One region of the Brevundimonas sp. TWP1-3 genome, then DNA from elsewhere that is predicted to be linked to it. Evidence: riboswitches for the same ligand, from Rfam matches in the RefSeq annotation. Region 1 holds a riboswitch; the other holds the start of a gene.

Region 1 (15,438 bases):
CGCAACCCCTGCCAGATGCAGGGTCCAGGGCGTGTCGCGACCGAATCGATAAAGCTGCAGCGCCCGCATCGACACGAGGACCAGCACTGCGCCTCCGATGACGGGTGCGGCGTCGCCGACGGTGATGTCGGCCAAGCCCATGGGCTGGATCGCCAGGATCGCGCCCAAAGCCAGACCGACGACCACCAGCACATCGACGAGCCTGAAATAGTGGGCCGACAGCCGCACGGTCGACCGCTGGCGCGCATTCAGCCACACCTCAGGGCGGAACGGCCCACGCGAGGCCCGCCCCTTGGGCGGCGCGTCGGCGGCGAGACTGGCGGGGCGGTCGAGCAAAGGGCGATCCAGAGGCGAAGAACGGCCGCGACATTGCCGGTATCGCCTCTATGTCGCGTTAACGTGGACACTTTCGCCCGAACCGGATTGCGCGACGCATCAGCCTCCGCTATCGACGCCGTCGCAGGAGACGTGGCCGAGTGGCTGAAGGCAACGGTTTGCTAAATCGTCGTACCCCGTAAGGGGTACCGAGGGTTCGAATCCCTCCGTCTCCGCCATTTTCTTTTAAATACAATGAAATCAACCGCTTAAGGCGGGTGGGCGGGCGGCTGTGTGACGCTTTGTGTGACACGTATCGCTTAGCCGAGGGCCTCTGCGATCTGCTGCTGATTCCATCGGGCGTCGATGAAGGGGCAGGGGTAGTTTGGCCCTACTTCATCCTCTTCAGCGCTTGCGAAGAATGTCCGCGCTGCCTCATGTAGATTTGCGGGGATGATCAGGAAGGCGACATCATCGGATGTGAATCGAAGGTCGCCTATGTGCCGCCATTCGCGTTCCCATTCGAAGTTGTAGTTGCCTCCAACAGCATCGACGAATGGCGTCATTGACCAGATGGGCGCGTTAGGATTGCCTCGTCCTGCGGCCATGAGCGCATGAACGCTGTGATATAGCGGCTGATCTCGGTAGGCGTAGAGAATGGGGTTGCCGCCACGAGAGACAATGAAGCTCTTGCGAAAAACGATGCCTAGTTCGGAGCGTCTATTTGCGATCCGTCCAAGGTAATGGAGCGGAGTTTCGCTGAAGCACACGGTCCTTTGTGAGCTAGGATCAGGAGCATTTTCCCTCGCGATGCCGAAACTGTTGAATGCCCGGATCACTTGTCCGCTGAGGATGCCCATAATCGTGTCGTAGTCTGAGCGGCCATCATACTGTTTGGCAAAATGCACCACGTAGTCGGACATATCCGGCCACGACGGATTGTTGGTCTGAACCAAGTGGGCGGAACGGTTAGCGACGGGAACGATAGCCATAAGGTATCATGACCTATCCAAATCGGCCCGCCGAGATGGAAAGTGGATAAGTGAACAAACAGGCAACATTTGTCTTTGAGCGATATGGGCCATGTGGTTTGCTTGCTGTCGGTCGTGGCTGACGGAGGCGAGAATGAACCTGGACGAAGAGACTGCCCGCATCTTGGACACTCTCAAGGGAGTGGACCTGTCGAGTTCCGATGGTCGTGCGGGGATTGGTAGACTGCTGGCAGAAATCGAACGCCGCGCGCCTGGTGCTATCCTACAATCGGCGTCCCGGATCGAGCTGCGTCGCGTCGTTCGATGCAATGTCGCTGCGATAGAGCATGAGGCGAACCTATGATGGTTCCGAAGGAATGGCGGGCTGTCATCAGCCCGTGGACGCCGGATCAGGACTTGGCGAGGGTGCTGATGCTTCGCGCTTCCATCCTATGGAGCTACAGCCACATTGAGCAGAAGCTGACCTATCTGGCGATCCGCTGTTCGCATGAATCGGAGTATCGCGACCTTGCAGAGAAACCGCCATTCACCCCGGCATCAAGGATCAAGTTCCTTCGCAGAGTGCTGGATACGCAAGGCCCTCTTTCAGCAAGCCGATCCTTGGGCCTTTCGATCCTTGATCGGTTCGATCAGGGCCGGGACATTCGGAATCAAATGGCCCACGCGGACATGAGCGTGCTTCCCGGAATAGCCCGTTTCGATGAAATCGTTATCTCGAACGGCGAGATCGTCCACCGGGACACGCCCTATTACGCGGGCCAGCTTGAGCGGATAGCCATCAAGGCGGCGAGGTTCAGTAAGGCGATCCAGCGCATCCACTACAAGCTGTTTCAAGATACCCCTCTGTCATCAGATGAGGAATCGGAAGGCTAAGCCGAGCCGTTTCAAGGAACCTTCGCGTTGACCTCACTTTGAGCATCTTGGATGCCACCAAGGATGTCTACGAGGCTTGTTTTAATGAACTCGCGCAGTTCCACAGTTTCTCTCCCGTTTAGCTTACGGCGGTATATGTGGCGTTGATCGCGTCGGCGAAAGGGTCCCCGCCTTTCGATCCACCCTTTGTCACATCCCGGCTCTTCGCGGCCATGCCGAGTTTGATCGCGGTCGCTTCGGCGCTGACCTGTAGAACGGGACCGAGTTCGCGCCACAACCTTTGACGCGCCACATCGGCGAGGTTCGGGTCGTTGAGCGCGCCCACTTCCTGAGCGGCCAAACGTCCACGACGGCTGAAGTCAAATCCTGCGACCCAAGCCGCATCAGGGAAATTGTCAGGGAATCATAGCGCCGAAGATTTCGCGCCACGCCGACAAGACGGTCGCGCTGACGTGATCATTCTTGGAGACAGGGAGCGGGTTTTTTTTCATTTCGACGCCGATAATCGTGTCGTAGGGTCCAGCCCTGCTTCAAGCACTCTTTCGAGCAGCGTCGATGCAAGCGGCTGGGTCATGGTCGGGCTCAATTCTGAACGCTACAGCTTTCCGGTGGAATTCCTACAAGGGGGCTGAGCCAATAAGCTTCAGTGTTGCGCCGCCAAGATAAGAGCTAGATTCTAGTTTTGGCGAACAGCTTGTGCGGCCGACTGGCGTCGAGTTGCTAACAAGCAATTACCGATGTCTGGAAACCTACCAATGTCCGGTCCTGGCGCTTTTCCGAAATGAGAGTGCAGGGCGATTTGCGCCTAAGCGGCATTTGCGGAGATGGGACCGGTCGCTGAAATCCATTCAGCTTCGCCGAAAACTTAGGCCAATATCCTTAGGTAAGAAGTCGAAAGACAATCCCTCCAACTAGGCCAGATCTCTTCCCGCCGCGATTGCACAGTTTGAACTGCGCGCCTTGAGCTTGGGCCAAGGTGTGAACGATCGCCAGGCCGAGGCCGGAGCCGGACGCTTGAGATGAGGCGGCGCGGAAGAAGCGGTCGGTAAGGTGGGGAAGCGTGGCTTCGTCGACGCCTGGGCCGTGATCCCAGACGCAGACCGCACCCGTCGTTTGAACATGCACGATCACAGGCGGTTCGCCGTGGTGGAAGGCGTTGTCGATCAGGTTGAGGATCTGTTCGGTGATGAGGTCTTCGGCGCCGAGGACGGTCACCGGTTCGGCAGGAAGACGAAGACGCATGGCGCCGGCAGGAAAGCTGCGACGCTCACGGGCGGCCTGGCAGGCGCGGCGTGCGGCGCGGCCGAGGTCGGCGGAAGACTCGATGCGGGCGCCGTCGGCGCGGGCCGTTGACAGCAGTTGTCCGACGAGGCGCGTCATGCCGCTGACGGCGTCGCGAGAATCGGCGAGCAACCGTCTCTCCTGATCCGTCCAGGGACGAGAAGAGCCTGCGAGAAGTTCGAGATTGGCGGACACCACCGACAGCGGCGTGCGCAGTTGATGCGAGGCGTCGGCTGCGAACCGCTGAATGCCGGAGGTCGAGGTCTCCAGCCGCGCGAGCAGATGGTTGAAGGCGTTCAGGACCGGCCAGAATTCGCGCGGGGCCAGATCGACATTGGTCGGGGCGAAGTCGGCTGAGGGGCTGGGCCGTCGCGTCAGGTCGTCGATCAGACGTTTGAGCGAGTTCAGGCCCCATTGCAGCGCTGGCCAGATCAGCAGAGCGGCCAGCACGACCAAAAGGCCAGGGAGAAGCAGCATGCTGCGGTAAAGCTCGCGCAGGCTGGCGCGGCGGGAGTCCAAACTTTGGGCGACCGAGACGCGGATGGGGGCGTCGCGGCCGGGGATGATCAGTGTCTGTTGCGCCATCCGCACCGAAACGCCCCGGACCGACAGGTCTGCGAAGACCGGGCGGTCCGCTTGGGCCTGAGCGAGGTTGGGCAGTTCTGGATAGCCAGTGACGAGCCAGTCGCCTTCGCGGACGCTGTAGAAGACGGCGTCACGCTCGGGGCCGTCCAGGAGGGCCAGGGCCCAAGGTTCCACGTTCACGGTGATGCGGTCATCCGCGACCGACACGGTCTCGCGGATCGTTTGCAGCGCGCCTGCCAGCAACCGGTCTGCATTGCTCGCCACCACCCGCTGGGCCGTCCAGGCGCCGACCGCCAGAACGACGACGGCGAAGATCGCCAGCGGAACCACCTGTGCGATCAACAGGCGCGTGACCAGGCTGTGGGAACGGGCAGGCCGGGCGCGGCTCATGGATCGAGACGATACCCGCGACCACGAATATTGGTCACCGCAGGACCGTCGGGCTGAAGCTTGCGACGCAGCCGTCCGACGTGGATTTCCAGCGCATTGAGGGACGGTGCCTCGTCCTGCGGGAAGACCTCGGCGGCCAGCAGGTCGCGGTCCACCACCTGTCCCGGCCGAGACGCAAGGACGCGCAGGGCGGCCCATTCGCGGGGGCGCAGAGCAAGGTCTCGGTCGTTGACCAGGGCGCGGCCGGTGCGCCAGTCGCAGAAGAGGGTTCCGACCACGACCGCGCCGGCGGCCTGTCCCTGACGCCGGCGCACGATGGCGCGCAGGCGCGCGACCAGTTCCGACGGAGCGAACGGCTTGACCAAATAGTCGTCGGCCCCGAGGTCTAGGCCCGCAACGCGGTCGCCGAGCGCGTCGCGCGCCGTCAGCATCAGAACCGGCGTCGACGATCCTCGACGCCTCAGGGTTCTGAGCACTTCGAAGCCGTCGATGTCGGGCAGGCCGATGTCCAGGATGGCGGCGTCGAAGACCTCTGCGCTTTCGAGCTGCAAGGCCTGTTCACCGCTGTCGATACAGCTTGCCTCGAACCCCGCCTCGTGAAGACTGGCTTCAAGTGAATGCCGCAGCGCCTTGTCATCTTCGACGACGAGTATTCTCATGGCGACGGAATGGGGCGACGGATCATGCGCGACACCATAGCCAGAAAGCCGGAGCGGTGAAGACGGATCGACGACATCTGCTGATGGGTCTGGCGGGAGGCGTCGCCGGATTGGGCGCCGCCGCCTGTTCGTCGGAACCGGAGGGGGCGGGCACCGCGCAGCGGGTCCGCTGGCTGGCGCGTCGCGAAGGGGCGCTGCACATCCTGACCAACACCAGCCTTATGGGGCCGGTACTGGAGGCCTTTCGTCGTCGCTGGCCCGGGATCAGCGTGCGTCTGGAAGACATAAACTCCACCCGGATCGCCGAACAGGTTCGCGCCCTGGCGGACGCTGGGCGGGACGGGCCGGATCTGGTCTGGAGCACGGCGATGGACGTGCAGGTCAAGCTGATCAACGACGGCTATGCCCAGGCCTACAAGTCCCCGCATCGGGCGGCGATGCCAGACGGGTCGGTGTGGCGCGACCAGGGATATGGGCTGACCGCCGAGCCGATCGTGTTCGCCTATAATAAGGGCCAGCTTGCGGGCGATGTCGTGCCCCGCAGTCACGCGGATCTGCTGCGGTTGCTCAGGACGCGGCCTGACGTCTTCGACGGACGCGTCACTCTCTATGATGCGGAACGCAGCGGCGTGGCCCTGATGCAGTTGTCGGCGGACGTGCAGATCTATCCCGACGCCTGGCCGTTGATGGAGGCGCTGGGCGCGCAGCGTCCGCGACTGGACACCTCGGGGCAGAGGATGATGGGCCAGATCGCCGATGGGCGGATGGTGTTCGCCTATAATATGAATCGGTCTTACGGCGAGTCCTGGGCCGAACGTGTTCCCGAGATCGGGCTGATCACGCCTGACGACTATCATCTGTCCGTTTCGCGGGTGGCGTTCATTCCGCGCAACGCCGCGCATCCGAATGCCGCGCGGCTGTTCCTGGACTTCCTGCTGTCGCGCGAAGGCCAGCGGGTGATCGGAGCGCTGGGTGTTCGGCCGGTGCGCGACGATGTCGATGCGCCCCTGCGACCCGCGTCGCCCGGCGTTCGGCCTATCCGTGTGGGGCCGGCCCTGCTGGCCAATCTGGATCAGGCGCGCCGCGCGACCCTGCTGACGCGATGGGACGCCGCGATGCGTCTTGGCGTCAGGGCGCCCTCGGATCCCGCCGCGCCCTGAGCGTTCCTGTGGATAAGTCCACAAAGTCCTAAACCCGCCTTTCTGTCACGCCGCCGTCACCGCCCCACGAGCTGCCGTTCTAGCGCGACCATAAACGATGCGCGCCGATCTTGAAGAGCAACGAAATGCGAACATGGCGCTTGTTGCCGCAATAAAATTGCGGTTTTCACGTATTTGACACCAGTCGCGGGGTCGATCTTACTCAGCTTCAGCAAGGCGGGAGAGATCGGCTCCGGCCGACGCCGAAGGCGCAACCGCCCCGGAAACGCTCAGGCAAACGGACCGTCTTGCTGAAGGAACGCTGGAGAGAAGGACGGGTCCGGGGGATCCGCCCTCGCCGAAGGAGAAACGGGTCGCAAGGCCCCGAAGCTCTCAGGCCTGATGACAGCGGGGGCGAAACGACGCCGCAGAGCGTCGCTCGCGTCAGACACCCCTGGGGAGGGGCGTCATCTTTATGAGGACCATCGCCTTGTCTCGTCTCAACCGCCATCTGACCACCTGCTGCAGCGCCATCGCCCTTCTGTCGTGCGCCGGGATCGCTCACGCACAGGACGCCCAAACCGCTCCAGAGGCCGCCGCCTCGGTGGACGACATCGTCGTCACCGCGTCCCGGATCGACCGGGCCGGCTTCCAGGCGCCCACGCCCACCATCCATCTGACGGCTGAGGATCTTTCGGTCGGCGCGCGCCAGAACATCGCCGCCGCGCTAAACGACATGCCTCAGTTCAAGGCCAGCAGTTCGCCCCAGACGACCGGCACCAACACAGGTGCGGGCAATGCGCCGGTCGATCTGCGCGGCCTGGGGATCAACCGCACGCTGGTCCTGATCGACGGGCGTCGGGTGTCGAGCGAAAACGACCTCAACAGCATTCCGTCCGTTCTGGTGAAGAGCGTGGACGTCGTCACCGGCGGCGCATCCGCAGCCTGGGGTTCGGGCGCCGTCGCCGGCGTTGTGAACATCGGCATCGACCGCTTCTTCACCGGCGGCAAGCTGGGCGCCGAATACGGCATCTCGTCCTTCGACGACGCCGAGCAACAGCGGTTCGAGGCCGCATGGGGCACGCCGTTCGCCAACGGCCGCGGTCATTTCGTGATCGGCGGCGAATATCTGGACAACGACGGCGTCGTTCCCAAGACCTCGCGTCCGGCCATCGGTCGCTGGGCTCAGGTCTCGAACGGCGCAGGCGCGTTTGTCACCGTTCCCAACGTCGGCTTCTCCAACGCAGCCTACGGCGGTCTGATCGTGTCCGGCGTGAATGCTGGCAAGGTGTTCAATCCCGACGGCACGCTGCGCGCCTTCAACTATGGCACGGTGGTCGGCACAAATACGGTTGGCGGCGAGGGACCGTCGAACGACGATCTCAGCCCCCTGGTCACGCCCCAGCGTCGCTACGCCGCTCTGGCCAGCGCCACCTACGAACTGGCCGACAAGCTGCGGCTGACGGCCGACGTCCGTCACTCGCGGATGTGGAACAACTACATCTGGTTCGGCGATCACAACCGCGGCAATCTGACGATCAAGAACGACAACGCCTTCCTGTCTGCGGCGATCAAGCAGCAGATGGCGGCGGCGGGCCAGACCTCCTTCACCATGGGCCGCTTCAACTCCGACCTGTCCTATTCTACGATCGATTTCGAGCGTGTCACGACCCAGGCGACCATCGCCCTGGACGGCGAGTTCGGCGACAACTGGCGCTGGGGCGCCTACTACAGCCACGGCGAATACGAGAATAATATCGACACGCCGGGCTTCCTGCTGACCACCAACTACGCCCAGGCGGTCGACTCGGTCATCAGCCCCGTCACCAATCAGCCCGTCTGTCGCGTGACCCTGACCAACGCCAACTCCGGCTGCGTGCCGATCAACCTGTTCGGCCTGGGCGCGCCGTCTCAGGAAGCCATCGACTATGTCACCGGCACGCCGCAACAACGGACCACGACGAAGCTGGATGTCGCCGGCGTCAGCCTGCGCGGCGAGCCCTTCAGCCTGCCGGCGGGGGATGTCTCGATCGCCGTCGGCCTTGAGGCCCGCAAGGAGCAGACCGATCAGCGCGTGGGTGAACTGGACGCCGCCAAGGCGTTCCAGACCTTCAGCTTCTCGGCCATGTCGGGCGAGTTCACCGTCAAGGAAGCCTTCGGTGAAATCCTGGTGCCGATCGTTCGCGACCTGCCGGTGTTGAACAATCTGGAATTCAACGCCGCAGCGCGTATCTCTGACTATGACACCACGGGCTCGATCTGGTCGTGGAAGGTCGGCGCGACCAACGAGTTCTTCCCCGGTTTCCGGGGGCGCATCACCCAATCGCGGGACATCCGTTCGGCCAACCTGACCGAACTCTACACCACCACCACGACCGGCTATAACAACATCAACGACCCCTTGAAGGGCCAGACCGTCTACACGCTGAACAACGGCGGCGGTAACCCGAACCTGGCGCCGGAAACGGCGGACACCCTGACGCTGGGACTGACCTATTCGCCCCCGTCGATCCCCAGCCTGAACATGTCGGTCGACTACTACAACATCAAGATCGACGATGTGATCACCACGATTGCGCCCCAGGATCTGGTCAGCCGCTGTTTCAACGGCAACACCGCCCTGTGCGCCAATGTCGATCGTGACACCTCGGGCAATCTGATTCGCACGCGGTCCACCTATGTGAACCTGGCCGAGTATCACACCGACGGCATCGACGCCGAAGTCTCCTATTCGTCCCCGGCGGACCTGTGGGTTCCGGGCGCGACCGGACGGGTGCAGATGCGCCTTGTCGGAACCTGGGTGAACAGCCTGACGACGGACGACGGCATCTCCGAGATCGAATACGTCAAGTCGCAGGGTTATGCCTTCGGCCTGGGCGTGCCGGAACTGCGGGTCAACGCCAGCCTGGGCTGGCAAGGGGAGGTGTTCGGCGCAAACCTGCGCGCCCGCTACATCTCGGAGGGCGTCTACAACAGCACCGTCAAGATCGTGAACAACGACATCGACGCCTTCACCTATGTCGATCTGGGGCTGACGGCCGATCTGGCCCACTACGGCGCCGACGGCGTCGAGCTCTACGCCAATGCGACCAACCTGTTCGACAAGTCGCCGCCGGATGGTTCGCTCTTCTCTCCGTACTACGACGTGGTCGGTCGGTACGTCACGGTAGGCGCGCGTTACCGCTTCTAGTTCGGGTAGCGCGCTCCAGGTCGCCGGCTTCGTTCTCCCGATCAGGAGCCGGCGACCCCTTCTTCTTTCCCCCAGTTCACGGTCCGAATGATGATCTCTCGTCTCCCGCTGGCGCTTGCGCTCGCGCTGTCTGCAGCGCCCGCCGCCTTCGCCGAAGCGCCCAAGCCGGCTGCGATCGTGGCCGATGGCCTGCCGGCGGTGCCGGACGATCTGGTCGCTGCGACCCAGCCCTATCTTCAGGCGCGTCGCGCCGCCTTCATGGGGTGGAACGCCGCAGACCGGTCCATGCTGATCAAGACCCGGTTCGGCGCCACGGACCAGCTTCACGTCGTCGCCGGTCCCGACGGAGCCCGCACCCAGATCAGCTTCGAGGCGGAGCCGATCGTGGGCGGCGCGTTGTCGCCTTCCGGCCAGACCCTGCTGGTCCAAAAGGACAATGGCGGGGATGAGTTCTATCAGCTCTACACCCTGTCCGGCGGCCGGCTGAATCGCATCACCGACGGCAAGAGCCGCAACTGGTTCGGCGCCTGGAGCCCGGATGGCAAGCGGGTCGGCTATGCCTCGTCGCGACGCAACGGCGCGGACATGGACCTGTATGTCGTCGATCCCGCCGACCCCTCGACCGACCGTCTGGTGGCGCAGGTTTCGGGCGGCGGCTGGAACATCGCCGACTTCTCCGGGGATGGGGCCAAGGCCCTGGTCCTGAACCGGATGTCGATCAACATCGCCGTGGTCTATGAACTGGACCTGGCGTCCGGCCGGATGACGCCGCTGACGGATCCGGCGGCGCAGGTTTCTTATGTCGATCCCAAATATGCGGCCGACGGCACGGTCTGGGCGACATCCAACAAGGACAGCGACTTCCTGCGCCTGGGGCGGATCGGACAGGGCGGTTTCGCGCCCGTCAGCTCCGAGACCCGGTGGGACGTTAGTGATTACGCACTGGCGCCGGACGGCAGCTTCATCGCCTATGCCGTGAACGAGGCGGGCGTCTCGCGGCTCAAGGTCATGGATGTCGCCACGGGCGCCGTCCGTGTCGTCACGGGCCTGCCGGAGGGCGTCATCCCCTACACCATCGGCCCCGCCATCGACATCGCCCCCTGGGGCGCGATCGGGCTGAGCCTGTCCTCCGCCCGCGTGTCGGGCGACGCCTTCTCCATCGATCCGACGACCCTGGCGGTCACCCAATGGACCCACAGCGAGACCGGCGGCCTGGACCCCGCGATCAACATCGAGCCCAAGCTGGTCGAGGTGAAGAGCTTCGACGGCGAGACCGTGTCCGGCTTCCTCTATCAGCCCGATCCGGCCAAATTCCCCGGCAAGCGCCCCCTGATCGTCGACATCCACGGCGGACCGGAAGGCCAGACCCGTCCCGATTTCCTGGGCTCTCAGAACTATCTACTGAACGAACTGGGCGTGGCGATCTTCTTCCCCAACGTGCGCGGGTCTTCCGGCTACGGCACACGGTTCGTGAACCTGGACAACGGCCCGTTCCAGCGCGAGAATTCGGTCAAGGATATCGGCGCCTTCCTCGACGTGCTGGAGGTCAATCCGGACCTGGACGCCTCGCGGTTCGCCGTGACCGGCGTCTCGTACGGAGGCTATATGTGCTACGCCACGGCGGTGCATTACAGCGACCGGCTGAAGGGGGCGAACTGCTACGTCGCCATCTCCAACTTCGTCACCTTCCTGGAAAACACCCAGTCGTATCGCCGCGACCTGCGGCGCGTGGAATACGGCGATGAGCGTGATCCGGTGCAGCGCGCGCAACTGCAGGCTATCTCGCCCCTGACCAGCGTGGACAAGATCACCATTCCGCTGCTGGTCGCCACAGGCGGCAACGACCCCCGCGTCCCGGCGTCCGAAGCCGACCAGATCATCAGCGCCGTGCGCGGCAACGGCGGCACGGCCTGGCACCTGCTGGCGCAGAACGAGGGGCATGGTTTCCACAAGAAGGAAAACGAGGACTACTATTTCTGGACCAGCCTGTTGTTCTGGAAACAGACGCTGCTGGGCGACGCCGCGCGCTGAGCTCCACCGGCGCGTTTCAGAAATCTATCCATGACCTTCAAATGCATCGTCGCGGCGAGCGCGGTTTCGGCCGCGCTGCTTGCGGCGCCCGTGATGGCGCAGACCCGCACGCCGGTTCACACCGACCATCACGTCCACGTCCATTCGCCGGCTATTCTCGAGATTTTGCCGGCCTATTGCAGCAGTCCGGGACGGCTCGGCGCGTGCGACCCGGCCTTCGTCAGACCGCTGACAGCCGATGCTCTGCTGGCGGATATGGACGAAGCGGGGGTGCAAACGGCCTGGATGATGTCCACGGCCTATCTGGCTGAAAGCCCGATGATGGTTCCCCCGCTGGCCGACGCCGCGACGCGGGTTCACGACGCCAACGCCTTCACCGTCGCTACGGCGGCGGCGCACCCGGGGCGACTAGTCGCCTTCGTCTCGGTCAATCCGCTGACGCCCGAAGCTCTGGCCGAAATCGAGGCGTGGAAAGACGACCCCTACGCCCAGGGATTGAAGCTGCACCTGACCAACTCGGATGTCGATCTGCGCAATCCCGACCACGTTCGTCGCCTGGCGGCCGTCTTCGAGGCCGCATCGGACGCCCGGCTGACCATCATGATCCATATGCGCACCCGGGCAGAGGGCTATGGCGCGCCCGAAGTTCGCATCTTCGTCGAACAGGTCCTGCCCCGCGCCCGCAACGTCCCTGTGGTCATCGCCCATTCCGGCGGCTGGGGCGGCCTGGACGCGAACACCTGGGACGCGCTGGAGGCGTTTCGATACGCCCTGGCGGACCGGCCTGACACATTTCCCAACCTCTACTTCGACCTGGCCCAGGTTTTCGACGCCGATACGTCGCCGGAAAACCGGGCGCGACTGGTCGAGGTCATGAGAAGCATCGGCGTCGAGCGTTTCGCGCCAGGTTCCGACTGGCCCTTCTCCGGGTCTTTGGACGGCTATCTGAACGACGCGATGGGGTCTTTGCCGCTGTCGTCACAGGAAGCGGCTGCCCTGCGGCAAAGACGCGTCGCGGTGAGATAGCGAGCCGAATGGCGTCCGCAGCCTCGACGCTTTGACGGAAAGTTCGTCCGCGCGCATCGTGCTCCCAACGGGGGAGCGACGGTAGGTGCAAGGCGGCGGGGAATCGGAACGGGCGCGGGTTCGCTGGTTGGCGCGCGAAATCCTGCCCCATGAGCAGGACGTGCGCGTCTGGCTGAAGCGTTCGCTCGTCACGTCCAATGATGTCGATGACGTCGTTCAGGAAGCCTATTGCCGACTGGCGAACCTCAAGGCGGTCGAACAGATCGAAAGCCCGCGGGCCTATTTCTTTCAGACGGCGCGGTCCGTGGTGCTGGAGCAGATGCGGCGCGCCCGGATCGTGCGGATAGACGCCGTGACGGAAATCGACGCCCTGCGCATCGAGTGGGACGAACCGTCGCCCGAGCGTATCGCCGGGGGGCGCAAGGAACTCGAACGCGTAATGAAGATCGTCGCCACATTGCCGGAACGCAGCCGGCGCATCTTCGAGATGCGCCGGATCATGGGGCTGTCGCAAAAGGAAATCGCGGTTCAGCTGGGCGTGACCGAAAACGTGGTCGAGAACGAAGCCGCGCGGGGGCTGAAGGCGGTTCTGGCCGGCTTGGCCAAGGCGGATTCCCAAGTCCATGCGTCGTCGAGCGGGGAACGGCGCGCATGAACCGGGAAATCTCGACCGAAATCGACGCCGTCGCCGCCGAGTGGGCCGCTCGGCTTGACGCGGGCGCGTTGGGCGCTGGGGACCAGATCGCATTGAACGACTGGCTCGCAGGCGACAGCCGTCGTCAGGGCGCCTTGTGGCGGGCGCGGGCGGTCATGACCCTGATGGTCGATCCTGTGTCGGAGGCGAAGGCGCGCCAGACGCCGGCAAAGCTCGACCGCCGCATCATGTTGGGCGGTTTTGGCCTGGCGGCGGCGGTCGCCGCCGGCGTCGTGCTGACGCCGGTCTTGTCGCGACAGCGTTATCGCACCTTGGTGGGAGAGATCCGTCGGGTGCCGTTGGCGGATGGGTCGATGGCGGCGATCAACACCGATACGACGCTGGATATCCGCTTCCAGAAGGCCGAGCGCGCCGTGACGCTGGACCGCGGCGAGGCCTGGTTCCAGGTCGCAAAAGATCGGTCGCGTCCGTTCGTCGTGGCGGCAGGCGACATTCGGGTTCAGGCGGTCGGCACCGCCTTCTCCGTCCGCCGCAAGGCCGGCGGGGCTGAGGTTCGGGTGACCGAAGGCGTTGTGGAGGTCTGGAGCGACAAGGGCGCCGGAGGACAGCGTCGCCGCGTCGTGGCCGGCGAACAGGTCTTCGTCAGCGATCAGGCCGGCGCCTCCAGCCCGGTCAAGCGTCCGCTGGAGATGGATCGCGCCCTGTCGTGGCGGGACGGCCAGATCGTTCTGGATGGTGACACAATCGCCGCTGCGGCCGCCGAGTTCAATCGCTACAACGGCCGCAAGATCGTGATCGTCGATCCCGATCTGGAAGGCCGCACGGTCGTCGGCTGGTTCCGCACCAACGAGCCGGAAAGCTTCGCCGAGGCCGTCGGCGTCGCCCATGGTGCAGGGGTGACGGTCGGAAATGACGTCATCATGCTGGGCGGGGCGAAATAAATCTTTTGATCCGGCGACGGAAAGTCGATCGCCGGACATCGAGACTCTTGGAACCCTCGCAGAAGGGTCCGGGAACCAGGAAACAGAAAAGGGAGGGCCGACGCATGGCCATGTCGCGAAACCAAGGCGCGAGGGCGTCGCTGATGATCGCCGTCAGCACGATGACTCTGGCCGGCGCTGGCGCCGCCCAGGCGCAAGACAGGCAGTTCAATGTTCCGGCGCAACCCGCCTCGACCGGCGTGGCTGCATTTGCACGTCAGGCCGATCTGCAGGTTCTGGCTTCGACGGATGCGGTCGCCGGACAACGGACCGCCGCCGTGCAGGGCGTCTATTCCGTCAATCAGGGCCTGAACCAGCTTTTGCAGGGCAGCAATCTTGTCGTGGCGTCCAACAACGGACGTACGGCCGTTCTCGCCGGCGCGACCGTGGCCCCGCAGACCGCCGCCCAGGGGAGCGAAGTCGAAGACCAGGCCGACGAAGTCGAAACTATCGTGGTAACCGGTTTCCGTGCCTCGTTGGGCAGTGCGCTGACGGCCAAGCGTCGGGCAAACGGCGTCGTCGATGTGATCAAGGCCGAGGACATGGCCGACTTCCCCGACGCCAATCTGGCCGAGTCCATCCAACGGGTGCCGGGCGTCTCCATCGCGCGCGACGCCGGCGAAGGCCGTCAGATCACGGTGCGGGGCCTGGGACCGCAGTTCACGCGTGTCCGCATCAATGGCGTCGAGGGCCAGAGCACGGCGTCGGGCACCGACAGTTCGGGCGGGGCGAACCGTAACCGCGCGTTCGACTTCAACGTCTTTGCGTCCGAGCTTTTCAACAGCATCACCGTGCGCAAGACCGCCTCGGCCGAGACTGAAGAAGGTTCGCTGGGCGCGACGGTCGATCTGCAGACCGGGCGACCCTTCGACTATGCCGGCGCCAATCTCGTGCTGTCGGGCCAGTACGGCTACAACGACCTGTCGCGCAAATGGGACCCAAGGTTCGCCGCGCTCGCCAGCAACACCTGGATGGACGGCCGGCTCGGCGCACTCGTGTCGGTCGCCTACACCAAGCGTCAGTTGTTGGAAGAAGGCCACGGCTCCGGCGGCTGGCTGAACGGCACGGAGGCCGGCGGTTACAATCCCGCGTCGCCCTTTGCCGATGCAAGGCGGGCCGATGTCTATACGCCGCGCTTCCCGCGCTACGGACGGCTCACCCATGATCAGGAGCGTCTCGGCCTGACCGGTTCAGTGCAGTTCCGCCCGCAGGAACAAACGCTGATCAACCTCGATCTGCTCTATTCCGACTTCAAGGCGACGCGTCAGGAGAACTGGCTGGAGGCCCTGTCCTTCGCCCGTAACGCGTCCCAGGGCGGACGG
Region 2 (15,438 bases), on a different contig from region 1:
TGCGCGCCCGATATGAGGGGCGGGGGGTGGAGCTGGAGTGCGTCGCCGACCGCTGGCGCTTCCGCACCGCGCCGGACCTGGCCTTCATGATGACGCAGGAGCGCGAGGAGCCGCGCCGCCTGTCCAAGGCCGCGCTGGAGACCCTGGCCATCATCGCCTACCATCAGCCCGTCACTCGTGCCGAGATCGAAAGCGTGCGCGGCGTCAGCATCTCCAAGGGGACGCTGGACCTGCTGCTGGAGATGGGGTTCGTGCGATTGCGGGGGCGCAGGCGGACGCCGGGCCGCCCGGTGACCTATGCGACCACGGATCGGTTCCTGGAGCATTTTGGCCTGGCGACCCTGTACGACCTGCCGGGCGTGCAGGAGATGAAGGCGGCGGGCCTGCTGGACCTGTCGCTGCCGGTCGGGTTCGAGGTGCCGGACCCCAGCCGCGCCTCCGAGGCCGACGACGAGGACGGCAGCCTGCCTCTCGATGACGACGCGCCCGAGTTCGCCCAGGATTTCGTCGGCGAGCCCCGCTGACGCTGCGTCACGTTCACGCAGTTTTAGTCAGCGCCGTTTAAGCTGAACTTTATGAGTGGCGTGGTATCGAAAACGGGTTGGCGGGCGTGGAGCACGTTCAGGATCGCGGTGATCCTGATGCTGTCGTCCATCATCGGCATGGCCGGCGTCCTGGGCATGGTCAGCCAGGGCATCGATGCGCACCAGGCGCGCAAGGAAGAGGCGTTGGTGAAGTTGCGCCTGACGCGGGCGCTGGAAATCATCGGCGAGAACCTGACCACGGCCTCGGTCTGGGACGAGGCGGTCGATCACATGACAGCCGGCGACGTGGCCTGGTACGACCACAACTTCGGCGCCTTCTACGCCGCCCAGCACAAGCATCAGTTCACCTTGGGCTATGATGGCGCGGGACGGTTGTTCCGCCTCAGCACCGAGGGCCGGCCAGCCAGTGCGCAGATCGGCGACGCGGTCGGACGAACGGCCCAGCCTTTGGTTGATGAATTGCGTGCGCAAGCCGCTGGACGAGATCGCTCGGCGACAGCGGAGGTAGCCGTCCGCTTGAAGGCCGCCTTCGTACAGGTCGGCGGCGACATCTATGTGCTGGGCGCCTCGACCGTCGTGCGCCACACGGCGGCCGGGTCAACGCCGACGTCCGACCCGATCGTGGCCTCGCTCAAGCCGTTTGCGGCCGAGTTGGACCCGCTGCGCACGCGGTTGGCCTTGACCGAGGTGCATTTCCAGCCCGGCGACGCCGCGCCGCCCCAAGGCATGAGTGGGGTCGATGTGCGCGACGCTGGCGGCGCCCTGTTGGGCCGCGTCGTCTGGACGCCGGAACGGCCGGGCTATCAGATCCTGACGAAGGCCGGGCCGCTGCTGCTTTTGTTGGTCGTGGTTCTGATCGTCGGCACGGCGTTCCTGTTCTGGAATACGACCGCCGATGTGCGCCGTCTGCGGGCGTCCGAGGTCGCCTTATCGTCCGCGCTGGAGCGTGCCGAGGCCGCAAACCAGGCCAAGACCCGGTTCCTGTCGAACGTCAGCCACGAACTGCGCACGCCCCTGAACGGGGTGCTGGGCATGGCCGAGGTGATCGGGGCGGACCTGGTCACGCCGCAGCAGCGCGACAGACTGGAAATCCTGAAGGCGTCGGGTCGTCAGCAGCTGCGGCTGGTCGAGGAGTTGCTGGACGTGGTGCGGCTGCGCGACGGGGCGGTGACGCTGGAGACGCGACCGTTCCGGCCCAACAACCTGCTCGGCCGTGTCGCCAACGACCTTCGTGGCGCAGCTGAGGCCAAGGGCTTGAAGATAGACGTCGAGGCCGCCGAGGGCGAATGGCTGGGCGATCCGGTCCATGTCGAGAAACTGATGGCGGCGCTGAGCGACAACGCCGTGCGCTTCACCCGGACGGGCCAGATCACCCTGCGGGCCGTCGCCGGCGATCAGCTGGTGCTGGAGGTCGAGGACACCGGCCCCGGCATGGAGCCCGAGGCTGCGACCCGCCTGTTCGACGCCTTCACCCAAGGCGACGAGAGCAGCACGCGCACAGCCGACGGCCTGGGGCTGGGCCTGACGGCGGCGCATGGTCTGGCGGCGCTGATGGGGGGCAAGATCGAGGTCGTTACCGCGCCCGGCGTCGGCAGCACCTTCCGCGTCGCCCTGCCCTTGCAGGCCGTCGAGTAGGTTCTGCACAAACCACTTCCGTCACCCTCGGGCTCGTCCCGAGGGCCTACGGTGAATGCGAACGAGGTTGCGGACGGGTTCAGGCGACGGCTTGCAACGTCTGCGGTCGAGCGCGACCAACAGTGGGCCCTCGGGACAAGCCCGAGGGTGACGGGATCTAAAACGAGATGGACGTCATCGCGCCCAGCGGGTTAGCGACTTAGGCCGTCAGCAGACGCGGCAGTTTGAAGGTGACGGTCTCGCGGGCGCCGTCGTCCTCGGTCACTGTGGCGTCGAACCGGGCGCGGATGGCGTCCACCAAGCCCTCGATCAGCGGCTCGGGCGCAGAGGCCCCGGCGGTGACGCCGACGGTCTGGACCCCGTCGAACCAGGTCCAGTCCACCTGGGACGCATCGTCCACCAGATAGGCGGCTCCGGCGCCCGCGCGCATCGCCACCTCGACCAGCCGCACCGAGTTGGACGAGTTCTTGGACCCCACCACCAGCACCAGCTCGCAGCCCTCGCCCAACGCCTTGACCGCATCCTGGCGGTTGGTGGTGGCGTAGCAGATGTCTTCCTTGTGCGGATCGGGCAGTTCGGGGAAGCGGCGCTTCAGCACCTTCAGGATGCCCGCCGTGTCGTCGACCGACAGGGTGGTCTGGGTCGCATAGGCCAGAGGGGCGTCGCCGGGGCGTTCGAACGATTCGGCGTCGGCCTCGGTCTCGACCAGGCTGATGGCGCCCTGCGGCAGCTGGCCCAGGGTGCCGACGACTTCGGGGTGGCCCGCATGGCCGATCAGGATGATGTGCTTGCCGGCGGCATGGTGACGCTCGGCCTCGACATGGACCTTGGACACCAGGGGGCAGGTGGCGTCCAGGAACACCAGCTCGCGCGCCCGGGCGGTGGCGGGCACCGACTTGGGCACGCCGTGGGCCGAGAAGACGACGGGCCGGTCGTCGGGGCATTCGTCCAGTTCCTTGACGAAGACCGCGCCCATGGCCTTCAGCCGCTCGACGACGTGGCGGTTGTGAACGATCTCGTGGCGCACATAGACGGGGGCGCCGAACTTCTCGATGGCGCGTTCGACGATCTGGATCGCCCGGTCCACCCCGGCGCAGAAGCCGCGCGGCGTCGCCAGCCGAACCGAAATCGGGCGAAGCGGAGCGGCGGGGGGAGGAACATGCGCATTCATGGCCGTGAACCTAGTCGTTTGCGGCGCTGATCGCCATCGGACCCGTGTCGCGACGGGCGGGATTCTGTCGCCGTGAACAGCGGCGCATCGTCACGGCTTGTCCACAGGCGGCGAAAGTCGAAATTCTACAACGGTTTAGAGCGTGATCACGACGCCTTGACCTATGGGCCGCTCACGATTAGTTTCCGCGCCGAATTCAGACCCGTTCGGACGCACCGTCCGGACGCTGAACGCACAGGTCCTATCCCCCATGCCGGAATCGCGCGAAGAGGCGATCAAACGCCTCCAAGACAGCGCATCCGCATTGGAGGCGCGGACGACGGCGGAGAAATCCGCCGAGCTGACCGGCCATCAGGTGTCGGGTCAGGCCTACAAGATCATCGCCGAGCTTCTCGGCGGCGTCCTGGTGGGTCTGGCGTTCGGAGCGATCGCGGATTGGGTCCTTGGGATCCGTCCGTGGGGTTTGATCGGCGGGGTCCTTCTGGGCTTCGCCTTGTCGATTTACATGGCGCGTCGCACAGCCAACCGGCTGATGGCGCAGGCAAAGGCGTTGGGAACGTCGGCTCCGGCCGAACCCTACGTCGAGGCCGACGAAGACGGGGAACGATAGGGCTTCATGGCCGATCCGATTCATCAGTTTCAGATTCAGAAGGTCATCGACCTTCCTGACGTGACCCTGCCTGTTCTGGGCGTGGTCGATCTGGCGATCACCAATTCGCACATCGCCATGACGGCCGCCTTCGTGGTGATCGTCGGCTTCCTGGCCGCCGTGACGTCGAACGCCAAGATCGTGCCGGGCCGCCTGCAGTCGGCGGGCGAGGGTATGTTCGGCCTGATCGACAACCTGGCCGATTCCATCATCGGTCACGAAGGCCGCAAATATTTCCCGTTCGTCTTCACCCTGTTCACCCTGATCCTGGGCATGAACATCCTGGGTCTGTTCCTGACCTTCACGGCGACCTCGCAACTGGCCATCACGATCACCTTCGCCCTGATCACCTTCGGTCTGGTGCTGGTGGTCGGCTTCGCCAAGAACGGCCTGGGCTTCTTCAAGCTGTTCTGGCCCATGGGCGCGCCGCTGGCGTTGCGCCCCGTCGTCGGCCTGATCGAGTTCGTCTCCTTCCTGCTGCGTCCGGTAACCCTGGCGCTTCGTCTGTTCGGCAACATGCTGGGCGGCCACGTCGCGCTTAAGATCTTCGCTGGCTTCGTCGTGTCGCTGGGCATGCTGGGCCTGAGCGGCGGCATCGGTCTGCTGGCCTTCCCGGTCGCGGCCCTGTCGCTGGGCATGGTCGTCGCCCTGACCGCGCTGGAGTTCCTCGTGGCCTTCCTCCAGGCCTTCGTCTTCGCCGTTCTGGCCTGCATCTATCTGAATGATGTGGTCAACCTGGACCACGCCCACTAAAGGGCCGGACCAGTCTCTTCACCCCAACCACCAACGACTTTAATCTAGGAATACAATCATGGACGCTGAAGCCGCCAAGTACATCGGTGCCGGTCTCGCAACCCTGGGCATGATCGGTTCGGCCCTGGGCGTGGGCAACATCTTCGGTCAGTTCCTGGCCGGCGCCCTGCGCAACCCGTCGGCCGCCGCCGGCCAAGTCGGCAACCTGTTCGTGGGCGCCGCCCTTGCCGAAGCCCTGGGCATCCTGGCCTTCGTGCTCGGCATCCTGATGATCTTCGGCTGATATCAGCCGATTACGGCGCGCGGGGTTCGCCCGCGCGCCGCTTCATCTGATCCTGCAGTAGACGGTTCATGGCCAGCACCCAATCCAACCATGCAGTCCTGGCTTCGGTCGAAGCGGACCTGCACGCCGAGACGGCGACCGCCGCCGAGCACGGCTCGGGCGGCCTGCCGCAATTCCAGTTCGAGCACTGGGCGGGCCAGATCGGCTATCTGCTGATCCTGTTCGTCGTCCTGTACCTGCTGGTCTCCAAGGTCTTCGCGCCGCGCCTTCGCAAGGTGATGGACGAACGGGCCGACACCATTTCCACCGCCGTCGCCACCGCGCGTCAGGTCCAGGCCGAGGCCGCCGAACAGGCCGCTCTCGCTCAGGCCGAAGTCGCCAAGGCCCGCGCCGACGCCCGTTCGATGGCCGCCGCCGCCAAGGCGCGCGTGACCGAGGACGCCAACGCCCGCCAGGCTGCGGAAGAAGCGATCGTCAACGTTCGCATCGCCGAGGCCGAGGCCTCCATCGGCAAGACGCGCGACGCCGCCATGGCCAATGTCTCCACCATCGCCTCCGACACGACCGCCGCCATGGTCGAGCGTCTGACCGGCAAGGCCGCGACCGCAGCCGAGCTGGCCGCCGTCAAGGGAGCCGCCTGATGAACCTGATCTTCGAACACGGCATCTGGAGCTTCGCCAATGCGGAGATCTGGGTCGGCATCGGCCTGATCCTGTTCTTCGGCATCCTGGTCGCCGCCGGCGTGCCCAAGATCGCCGCCAAGGCCCTAGACGCCAAGGCCGCCAAGATCCAGGCGGACCTGGATGAGGCCGCTCGCCTGCGCGCCGAGGCCGAGGCCCTGCTGGTCCAGATCCGCAAGGAAAAGGCCGAGGCCGAGGCCCAGGCCGCCGAGATGATGGCCCAGGCGGAAGCCGACGCCCGTCGTCTGGAAGTCGAGACCAAGGCCAAGCTGGAAGAGACCCTGGCCCGTCGCCAGAAGATGGCCGAGACCCGCATCGCCCAGGCCGAGGCCCAGGCCTCCGCCGAGGTCAAGGCCGCCGCCGCCGACCTGGCCGCCAAGACCGCCGAACAGATCCTGACCGCCCGCATCGCCAGCGGCGCCAAGGATCCGCTGCTGGACAGCGCCATCGCCCAGATCGGCGATCGCCTGAACTGATCCGCACTCACGCTGAATGAAACAAGGCCCCCGACGTCGCCGTCGGGGGCCTTTTTCTTGGGCGGTCAAGCCGCGATCAGTGAGCGTGTGCGCCGCCGATGATCGTGGCGCCCAAACGTTTGTCGCGCGCCACCAGCCGGGCATAGACATTGCCCAGCACAATGCCGAACACGGCGTGGGTGATCAGCAGCCAGGCGAAGGTGCCGAAGCCGGAGCCGGCCGTGAAGGTCCGGTAGTTTCCGAACATGACGATCACCGCCATCATCAGCACCCAGGCGCCGACGGCGAAGACGATGCCCTTGGTCTCGGGCGTGTCGGTCGGCAGTCGGGGACACAGGATGGCGAACAGCGGCCCCAGGATGAGCACGCCGCTGATGACGTGAACCACCCACCCGACGGCGAGGTTTCCCGGCATGCCCAACATGCTTGCGATGACCCCCTGGAAGGGATCGAACCAGTTGAGGAACAGATTGGGTATTTCGAGCAAGGATACGGCCATGGTCGCCGCAAACCCGGCGATCAGACCCTTTTGTACGCGTGACATCATGACCTTAGCGCCTCCCAACGCATGAGTGGTTCTCTGATAACGCGCAGACAGGATACGCCTGACGGGGGGAGGACTGCGTTCACGTTGCCGTGGTTAGCGGTTGCAGCAACGCAACCGCAATAATATCGGCTAACTAGCGGAACAGCTTGCGGAAATAGCGCCGCACCTGTTTGCGGCCGCGCGACAGGCGACGACCGGATCGCTTGGTCACGACCTTTTCGGCACGCAACGCCTGTTGCCAGAAGACCGGAGCGAACTCCGGCTTCTTCCGCATCAAGCGACGGAAGGGATAGACCCATTTGGGGCGGGCGTACTGGGCGCGAATGAACTGACGCTTGGCCCAGAACGAGCTCTTCAGGATCAGCATCAGGCCGACAGCAATGACCGGAATCCCGCCGGGACCCGGCAGGGGCGCGATCAGAATCCCCAGCAGCACCACGAACAGGCCGCCGATCATCAGCGCCCAGCGTTTCACCAGACGCAGCGTGCGGCTGCGCGGTTTTGAAGGCTGTGCGAGGAGAACGGAGAGGGAGGTCACGAATACGCCAGATGGGGAGGGGAGGTCGTCATGACAACGGTCGTCACGGGCGCACGATCCCTCGTCGGGAAAGGAAAAGGCGACCGTGACGACCTTGCCACAAACCTCTTAAGGCTCTGCGTCGATGGCGGATCGGTGTCCGCTGAATGACGCTTTGGTCATGAACCGCAGTCGTTCGCCGGCTGTTGCCGATGCGACACGGATCAGCCGTAGCGGACGCCGGTCAGACGCTCGGATTCCGCCCAGAGCAGTTGTGCGACCTCGGCGTCCTGGGCCTGGGGCTTGATCTCGGCGGAGCCCGGCGGTCCCTTCATCTCCATGACGCGTTGCGGTCCATAGTAGTCGCCCCCCTTCACGGTGGGCCCCGTGGCGGCCAGCAGCGTCGGCAGGGCGCCGTCTGCGGCGGAATGGCTGATGAAGGGCTGAAGCAGTCGCCCCGCCGCCATCATCAATCCGCCCGCGCCCGACTGGGCCGGACCATTGGCGATCAGGTCGGTTCGTGCGAAGCCGGGGTGGGCCGCCGCGCTGGTCAGCTTCCAGCCCTGCGCCTGGCTGCGCCGGTCCAGCTCGATGGCGAACATCAGCATGGCCAGCTTGGACTGCTGATAGACCGGCCATGGCTTGTAGGCCGTCTTTTCGTAATTCAGATCGTCGAGGCGGATGCGCCCGCCTCTGTGGGCGATGCTGGACAGTTGCACCACGCGCGCCCCCTCTGACCTGGAATCGGTTGCGCTGAGCAGGGGCAGCAGCCGTCCCGTAAGGGCGAAATGCGACAGGTAGTTTGTGCCGAACTGCATCTCGAAGCCATCGGTCGTGACCTGCCGCGTCGGCAGGGCCATGACGCCGGCGTTGTTGATCAGGATGTCGATGGGCCGTCCCGCCGTCAGATGACGGTCTGCGAAGGCGGAGATGGACGACAGGTCGCCCAGGTCCAGCAGGTCGAACCTCACGTCGGCGCCGGGATGTCGTGCGCGGATCAGCCGCTCGGCCTCGGCCCCCTTGGTTGGATTGCGGGCGGCCAGCACCACTTCGGCGCCTTTTGCGGCCAGTACGAGGGCGGTTTCCAGGCCCAGACCGCCGGTCGCGCCTGTAATCATGACAAGCTTGCCGCTCTGGTCGGGAATATCGTCTGTGGTCCAGGTCGTCATTTCGCTATCCTGTCGCTGAAACATGTTGTCTCCAAGGGTTCCGGCTTGCATATCTGCATCCGGTGCAAATATGCAAGAAGTGCAAGAAAAGATTTCCGTCAACGATCAAGGCCTGCGTGAGCGCAAACGGCTGGAGACGCACGCCCGTATCCAGGCCGAGGGCATGCGTCTGTTCCTCGACAGGGGGTTCGAGGCGACGACCTTGGACGATGTGGCGCAGGCGGCGGACGTATCGCGACGAACCCTGCTGAACTATTTCGGATCCAAGGAGGAGATCGTCTTTTCGGCCAAGGCTGGGTTTCCGCAAATGGTCGCGGACGCCATCGCCGCACGACCGGCGGACGAACCCCTGCTGGACATGGTGGAGAACGCCCTGATCGATCTGGCCCAGCAACCTCAGTCAGAAGAGACCAAGGCGGTGGCCGTCCTGATCCACGGCACACCCTCGCTCAGGGCGGGTGACCAGGCGAAATACGAACAGGTCGAGCGGCTGCTGGCTGGGGCGCTAGCGGCGCGCAAAGGCCTGGCGTCCGACGACATCGCCTGCCGCGTCGTCGCCGGGACGGCGGTCAGCATCATGAAGCTGTCCCTGGACGCCTGGCTGGCCCACCCCGATGCGCCGCCCGAGACGTTTGGCCGCGCAGCCTTCGCGGCGCTGAGACGGGCGGCGGGCTAGGGATTTCGGGGCTACGAAAGCCCCATCATTCTTCCTATGGCCGTCATCCTAGGGACAAGCCCTAGAATGACGGGACTTAGGGGTGTCGGCTTTACGCCGCCTGGTTCGAGCCTGCCGGGGCCGACCAGCGCAGAACCGGCGAGCGGGCGGCGCGGGTTTCGTCCAGGCGCTTCAGCGGGGCGTGGAAGGGGGCGCCCTTGAAGCGGTCAACGTCGCCGGCCTTCGCGGCTTGCGCCAACAGACGCATGGCGTGGATGAAGCGATCCAGTTCGGCCTTGGACTCGGTTTCCGTCGGCTCGATCAGCATGGCGCCGTGGACGACCAGGGGGAAATACATGGTCATCGGGTGGAAGCCCTCGTCGATCATCGCCTTGGCGAAGTCCAGCGTGGTGATGTCCGTGCCCTTCAGCCATTCGTCGTCGAACAGGGCCTCGTGCATGCAGGGGCCGTCGGGGAAGGCCGCCGACATCAGGTCCGACAGGCGGGCCTTGATGTAGTTGGCGTTCAGGACCGCATCCTCGGCCACCTGACGCAGGCCGTCTGCGCCGTGGCTCATCATGTAGGACAGGGCGCGCACATACATGCCCATCTGGCCCTGGAAGGCGCACAGGCGACCGAAGGCCTGGACGGCCTCGTCTTCCTCGCGCTCGATCAGGCGATAGCCGTTGTCGTCATGCACGACCCACGGAGCCGGCGCGAAGGGCGCCAGGGCCTCCGACAGCACCACCGGACCCGCGCCCGGCCCGCCGCCGCCGTGCGGCGTCGAGAAGGTCTTGTGCAGGTTGATGTGCATGGCGTCGACGCCCAGATCGCCCGGACGCACCCGGCCGACGATGGCGTTGAAGTTGGCGCCGTCGCAGTAGAAATAGGCGCCGGCTTCATGCGTCAGGCGGCTGATCTCCAGGATGTCGTGCTCGAACAGGCCGCAGGTGTTGGGATTGGTCACCATGATGGCGGCGACGTCGTCGCCCAGCTTGGACGCCAGGTCCGCCACGTCCACGCGGCCGTCTTCGGTCTGGGCGACCTCGACGACAGTGTAGCCGACGAAGGCGGCCGTGGCCGGGTTGGTGCCGTGGGCGCTGGTGGGCACCAGCACCTTGCGGCGCTTCTCATGCTGGCCCGAGGCCTCGTGCGCGGCGCGGATGGTCATCAGGCCGCACAGTTCGCCGTGGGCGCCGGCTTTCGGAGACAGGGCGACGGCGGGCATGCCGGTCAGGGTCTTCAGCCAGTGGGCCAGCGTATCCATCAGCTCCAGCGCGCCCTGTACCGTCGAGATCGGTTGCAGCGGGTGGATGTCCGAGAAGCCGGCCAGGCGCGCCATCTTCTCGTTCAGGCGCGGGTTGTGCTTCATCGTGCACGAGCCCAGCGGATAGATGGCCAGGTCGATGGCGTGGTTCTTTTGCGATAGGCGCACATAGTGGCGCATGGCCTCGGGCTCGGACAAGCCGGGCAGGCCGATCGGATCCTTGCGGACCAGGTCGCCCAGGTCGGATCCATCGGTCTTGGGTTCCGGCAGATCGACGCCGGTCTTGCCCCAGCCGTCGCCCTCGAAGATCAGGGCTTCATTTTGCAGGAGACCGCGGCCGCCGGTCAGGGTGGCGGGCTTGGTCTGGATTTGGTTCGGGGCGGTCGGGCGGCCGACAGTGTTCATGGTGCTCATGGTCAGTATCCCTTAGGCGCCGAGGACTTGGGTAAGCGCTTTGGCCAGGATCCGGATGTCTGCATCCAGGGTGGTTTCGGTCGCGGCGACCAGCAGGACGTCGTCCATGCCGGCGGCGGGCGCCAGGCGGCTGTAGGGCACGCCTGCCAGCAGATGATGCCCGGCGAGCGTATCGACGACCTCGGCCGCGTTCTTGGGCAGGCGCACCGCGAACTCGTTGAAGAAGCGCGAGGTCAGGATTTCGACGCCCGGAATGGCCGCCAGGGCGTCGCGCGTGGCGACGGCCTTTTCGTGGTTCAGCAGGGCCAGTTTGCGCAGGCCCGTCTCGCCCAGCAGGCTCATGTGAATGGTGAAGGCCAGGGTGCAGAGGCCGGAATTGGTGCAGATATTCGACGTCGCCTTGTCGCGCCGGATATGCTGTTCCCGCGTCGACAGGGTCAGGACGAAGCCGCGCTCGCCGTCGGCGTCCACCGTCTCGCCGGTCAATCGGCCGGGCATCTGGCGGATCAGCTTCTCGCGGGTGGCGAACAGTCCGACATAGGGACCGCCGAAGTTCAGCGCGTTGCCGATCGACTGGCCCTCGGCCGCGACGATGTCCGCGCCCATCTCGCCGGGCGACTTCAGCAGGCCCATCGACACCGCCTCCGTGACCACGACGATCAGCAGGGCGCCGGCGGCGTGGGCGGCCTCGGCGATCTTGGTGACATCCGTCGCCGTGCCGAAGACGTTCGGAGTTTGAACTACGACGCAGGCTGTATCCGGACCGATCTGATCGATTACGGCGGCCTCGGCGTCCACAGCGGGCGCCAGAACCTGCGTCTCGACGCCGACGGCGTGGACCACGGTCTCGGTCGCCTTGACGTAGTGGGGGTGGACGCCGCCGCTGATCACCGCCTTGTTGCGGCGGGTCACGCGGGTCGCCATCAGCACACCCTCGGCCATGGCGGTCGAACCGTCATAGAGGGACGCGTTGGCCACCGGCATGCCAGTCAGGTTCGCGACCTGGGTCTGGAACTCGTACAGATATTGCAGCGTGCCCTGGGCGATTTCCGGCTGATAGGGGGTGTAACTGGTCAGGAACTCGGACCGTTGGATCACGTGATCCACCGTCGCCGGGACGTGGTGCTTGTAGGCCCCTGCGCCGCAGAAGAAGGGCACGGCGCCGGCCGTGGCGTTCTTGGCCGCCATGGCGGACAGGGCGCGTTCGACCTCCATCTCGCCGGCCACGCGGGGCAGGTCCACCGGCCCGTCCAGCCGCGCCGCCTCGGGCACGTCCACGAACAGGTCGTCGATCGATTTCGCGCCGATGGCGGCGAGCATCGCCGTGCGGTCGTCGGGCGTCAGGGGGAGATAACGCATGGTCTTGTCCTGGGCCGTGAAAGGCCGAAGACCCTCTGACTTTTAATCAGAGGGTCCGATGGGTCTTAGAGAGTGGCGAGGAAGGCGTCGTAGGCGGCCTGGTCCATCAGGGCGTCCAGTTCGGCAGCGTCCGACACCTTGATCTTGGCGAACCAGCCGTCCGCTTCCGGGGCCGAGTTGACGGTTTCCGGCGCGGTCGACAGAGCGTCGTTGGCCTCGACCACTTCGCCCGAGACGGGGGCGTAGACGTCCGAGGCGGCCTTGACGCTTTCGACCACGGCGAAGCTGGCGCCCTTGGCGACGGTCTTGCCGATTTCAGGCACTTCCACGAACACCACGTCGCCCAGGGCGTCGGCTGCGTGTTTGGAAATACCCACGGTGGCGATGTCGCCGTCCAGGCTGACCCACTCGTGATCCTTGGTGAACTTCATGATCTGATCCTCAGACGGTCTTCGGTTTGCGGTAATAGCGTTGCGCCACGAAGGGCATGGCGACGACTTCGGCGGCGGCAGTCTTGCCGCGCACGACGACCTTCAGGTCCGTGCCCAGCGCGGCATAGGCCGGCGGCACGAAGCCCATGGCGATGTTCTTGCCCAGGGTGGGGGAGGGGCCGCCCGAGGTGACCTTGCCGATGACGTTACCGTCCATGTCGGCGATCTCGGCGCCTTCGCGGGCCGGGGCGCCTTCCTTGACGATCAGGCCGACGCGGACGCGCGTGGGCGTATCGGCCAATTCCTTCAGGATGCGGTCGGCGCCGTTGAAGTCGGCGCGCTCCTTGCGCGACTTGGACAGGGCGAAGGTCAGCGCGCCTTCCACCGGCGAGGTCGTCGGGTCGATGTCATGGCCGTGAAGCGGCAGGCCGGCTTCCAGGCGCAGGCTGTCGCGCGCGCCCAGGCCGATCGGCTTGACGCGGGCGTCTTCCAGGATGGTGTTCCAGACGCGCTCGGCCTGATCCGCCGGCACCGAAATCTCATAGCCGTCCTCGCCGGTATAGCCCGAACGCGAGACGTAGCAGTCGACGCCGAACAGCATCAGCCGGGCGCATTCCATGAAGCCCATCTCGGCCAGGATCGGCTCATGCGCGGCCATGACTTCGGCGGCTTCCGGCCCCTGGATGGCGATCAGGGCGCGGTCCAGCACGGTCAGCTTGGCGTCGCCTTCAAGGTTCGCCTGCCAGAAGGCGAAGTCCTCGTCCTTGTTGCCGGCGTTGACGACGACGAACAGGCCGTCGTGGTCGGGGCGGCCCGCCATCAGGTCGTCGATGATCCCGCCGTCCTTGTTCAGCAGCAGCGAATATTTCTGTTTGCCGGCCTTCAGGATCGCATAGTCGCCGGGCACGAACCGCTCGAACTGGGCGGTCGCGTCGGCGCCGGTGATCTTGCACTGGCCCATGTGGGACACGTCGAACAGGCCGGCGTGTTCGCGGGTCCAGCGATGTTCGGCCAGGACGCCCTCATACTGGACCGGCATGTCATAGCCGCCGAAACCCACCATGCGGGCCCCCAGCGCGCGGTGCGCGGCGTTCAGGGGCGTGGTCTTCAGGGCTTGGTCGGTCATGGTTCAGGCTTTCACGGTCGCGTTTGGTGGCGGAGCTCCGCCGTCTTCGCGCCCCCGCTGTCCTGAAGCCTGAGAGATTCCGGCGACCAAATCATGTCGCCTTGCTCCGTCGGCGCGCCCGAATGGGCGACTTTCCAGCGTCCGTATGCTTCGCGGTCCGTTTGCCTGAGCGTTTCCGGGGCGGTTGCGCCTTCGGCGTCGAGGCCTGTTTCCAGACTCCGAACTCTCCCGCGAGAGCGCTCGACCTAAGGCATCGACTCCGGCCCCAAGTCAAGCGGTCGGGGAACAAGGATGCGTGGGGCGGGTTGTCGTCAAGAGCCCCCGTTCGAAACCCAGGAATCCCAAAATGTCGATTATAGACAAGCTGTTCGGCGACAACGACAAGCCGCGTGACACCCCCGCCAAGGCCGACGGCCCGATGCAGAAGGTGCTGGACGAACTGGCGTCGCTCGGCGGCAAGCCGATCGAGACCCTGTCGCCGGAAGAGGCCCGCCAGCAACCGACCCCGACCGACGCCGTGAAATCCCTGTTGCGCAATGACGGCAAGGACCCCAGCGACGACATGGGCGTCAAGACCAGCGACATCACCATTCCCGGCGCCGCCGGCCCGATCCAGGCGCGCATCTACAAACCGCACGACCATTCCGAGGACAAGCTGCATCCGGTCGTGGTCTATTTCCACGGCGGCGGCTTCGTGATCGCCGATCTTGACGTCTATGACGGCGGCCCGCGCGGCGTATCCAAGATGGCCGATGTGATCGTGGTCTCGGTCCACTATCGCCAAGCCCCTGAACACCACTTCCCCGCCGCCCACGACGATGCCCTGGCCGCCTATCGCTGGGTGCTGGAAAACGCCCAGACCTTCAATGGCGACCCGCAGAAGGTGGCGGTTATGGGCGAAAGCGCCGGCGGCAACCTGGCCATCGGCGTTTCCATGATGGCGCGCGACGCCGGCCTGCCGGCGCCGAAACATCAGGTGCTGGTCTATCCGGTCGCCGGGGTGGACATGGACAATGAGTCCTACGTCGAGAACGCCGACGCCAAGCCGCTGAACAAGCCGATGATGAAGTGGTTCGTGAAGCACATCTTCGCCAGCGAGGCCGACGCCCAGGATCCGCGCATCAACATCGTCGAAAAAGCGAACCTGACCGGCCTGCCGTCCTCGACGGTCATCTGCGCCGATATCGACCCCCTGCGTTCGGAGGGCGAATTGCTGGCCGAAAAGCTGGAACAGGCTGGCGTGGATGTGCGCCACAAGACCTTCCACGGTTCGACGCACGAGTTCTTCGGCATGGCGACGGTCGTGCCGGACGCGGCTGCGGCCCAGACCTTCGCCGCACATGAGTTGAAGCGCGCGTTCGGCACGGCGATCCTGCCGATTTAACATCCCTTCTCCCTTTGGGAGAAGGTGGCCCGAAGGGCCGGATGAGGGCCGGATGAGGGCCGGGTGGCGGGCCAATTCGCACCATCCGACCCTCATCCTTTCGCCTTGCGTATCGCCTGCGGCTCTCCGAGGCTCAAGCCCTCTCCCAATGGGAGAGGGTTTCTGTCTTGCGGTGGCGCGTCTCGCCCGCCAAGAACGGCGCAACGCCCAGAACCGGATCGACCGCATGACCCGCACCCGCCTCGACGCCCATATCGCCGCCCTGGACGCGCCCGAGGGTCTGAAGACGGTCTTGACCGTCGTCGCCGCCACCTGTGCGGACATCAGCAAGGTCGTGGCCGGCGGCGCCCTGGCCGGCGCCCTGGGCGCTTCGGGCC

What was found. Region 1 has a riboswitch for glycine ahead of ACP693_RS16750 (TonB-dependent receptor domain-containing protein). Riboswitches for the same ligand answer to the same signal wherever they lie in the genome.
Region 2: linked by a shared signal. The riboswitch ahead of gcvT (glycine cleavage system aminomethyltransferase GcvT) and the one ahead of ACP693_RS16750 (TonB-dependent receptor domain-containing protein) in region 1 are both predicted to bind glycine.

What each region holds. Positions count from the first base shown of each region.
Region 1 is NZ_JAFCTP010000003.1:66,068-81,505, reverse strand. Features, by position in the region: gene ACP693_RS16790 (exopolysaccharide biosynthesis polyprenyl glycosylphosphotransferase) at 1-336, opposite strand, end outside; tRNA gene ACP693_RS16785 (tRNA-Ser) at 463-554, shown strand; gene ACP693_RS16780 (hypothetical protein) at 636-1,307, opposite strand; gene ACP693_RS16775 (hypothetical protein) at 1,647-2,180, shown strand; gene ACP693_RS16770 (hypothetical protein) at 2,299-2,520, opposite strand; gene ACP693_RS16765 (sensor histidine kinase N-terminal domain-containing protein) at 3,060-4,436, opposite strand; gene ACP693_RS16760 (response regulator transcription factor) at 4,433-5,095, opposite strand; gene ACP693_RS16755 (ABC transporter substrate-binding protein) at 5,179-6,255, shown strand; glycine riboswitch at 6,463-6,550, shown strand; gene ACP693_RS16750 (TonB-dependent receptor domain-containing protein) at 6,725-9,424, shown strand; gene ACP693_RS16745 (S9 family peptidase) at 9,515-11,455, shown strand; gene ACP693_RS16740 (amidohydrolase family protein) at 11,486-12,481, shown strand; gene ACP693_RS16735 (RNA polymerase sigma factor) at 12,609-13,136, shown strand; gene ACP693_RS16730 (FecR family protein) at 13,133-14,077, shown strand; gene ACP693_RS16725 (TonB-dependent receptor) at 14,182-15,438, shown strand, end outside.
Region 2 is NZ_JAFCTP010000002.1:44,815-60,252, reverse strand. Features, by position in the region: gene scpB (SMC-Scp complex subunit ScpB) at 1-524, shown strand, start outside; gene ACP693_RS12255 (ATP-binding protein) at 642-2,180, shown strand; gene ispH (4-hydroxy-3-methylbut-2-enyl diphosphate reductase) at 2,380-3,351, opposite strand; gene ACP693_RS12245 (AtpZ/AtpI family protein) at 3,602-3,961, shown strand; gene ACP693_RS12240 (F0F1 ATP synthase subunit A) at 3,968-4,753, shown strand; gene ACP693_RS12235 (F0F1 ATP synthase subunit C) at 4,812-5,036, shown strand; gene ACP693_RS12230 (hypothetical protein) at 5,105-5,677, shown strand; gene ACP693_RS12225 (F0F1 ATP synthase subunit B) at 5,677-6,192, shown strand; gene ACP693_RS12220 (DUF6789 family protein) at 6,269-6,739, opposite strand; gene ACP693_RS12215 (PGPGW domain-containing protein) at 6,873-7,277, opposite strand; gene ACP693_RS12210 (oxidoreductase) at 7,481-8,425, opposite strand; gene ACP693_RS12205 (TetR family transcriptional regulator) at 8,496-9,101, shown strand; gene gcvPB (aminomethyl-transferring glycine dehydrogenase subunit GcvPB) at 9,193-10,761, opposite strand; gene gcvPA (aminomethyl-transferring glycine dehydrogenase subunit GcvPA) at 10,774-12,120, opposite strand; gene gcvH (glycine cleavage system protein GcvH) at 12,186-12,551, opposite strand; gene gcvT (glycine cleavage system aminomethyltransferase GcvT) at 12,562-13,677, opposite strand; glycine riboswitch at 13,733-13,817, opposite strand; glycine riboswitch at 13,821-13,918, opposite strand; gene ACP693_RS12180 (alpha/beta hydrolase) at 14,024-15,061, shown strand; gene ACP693_RS12175 (class 1 fructose-bisphosphatase) at 15,288-15,438, shown strand, end outside.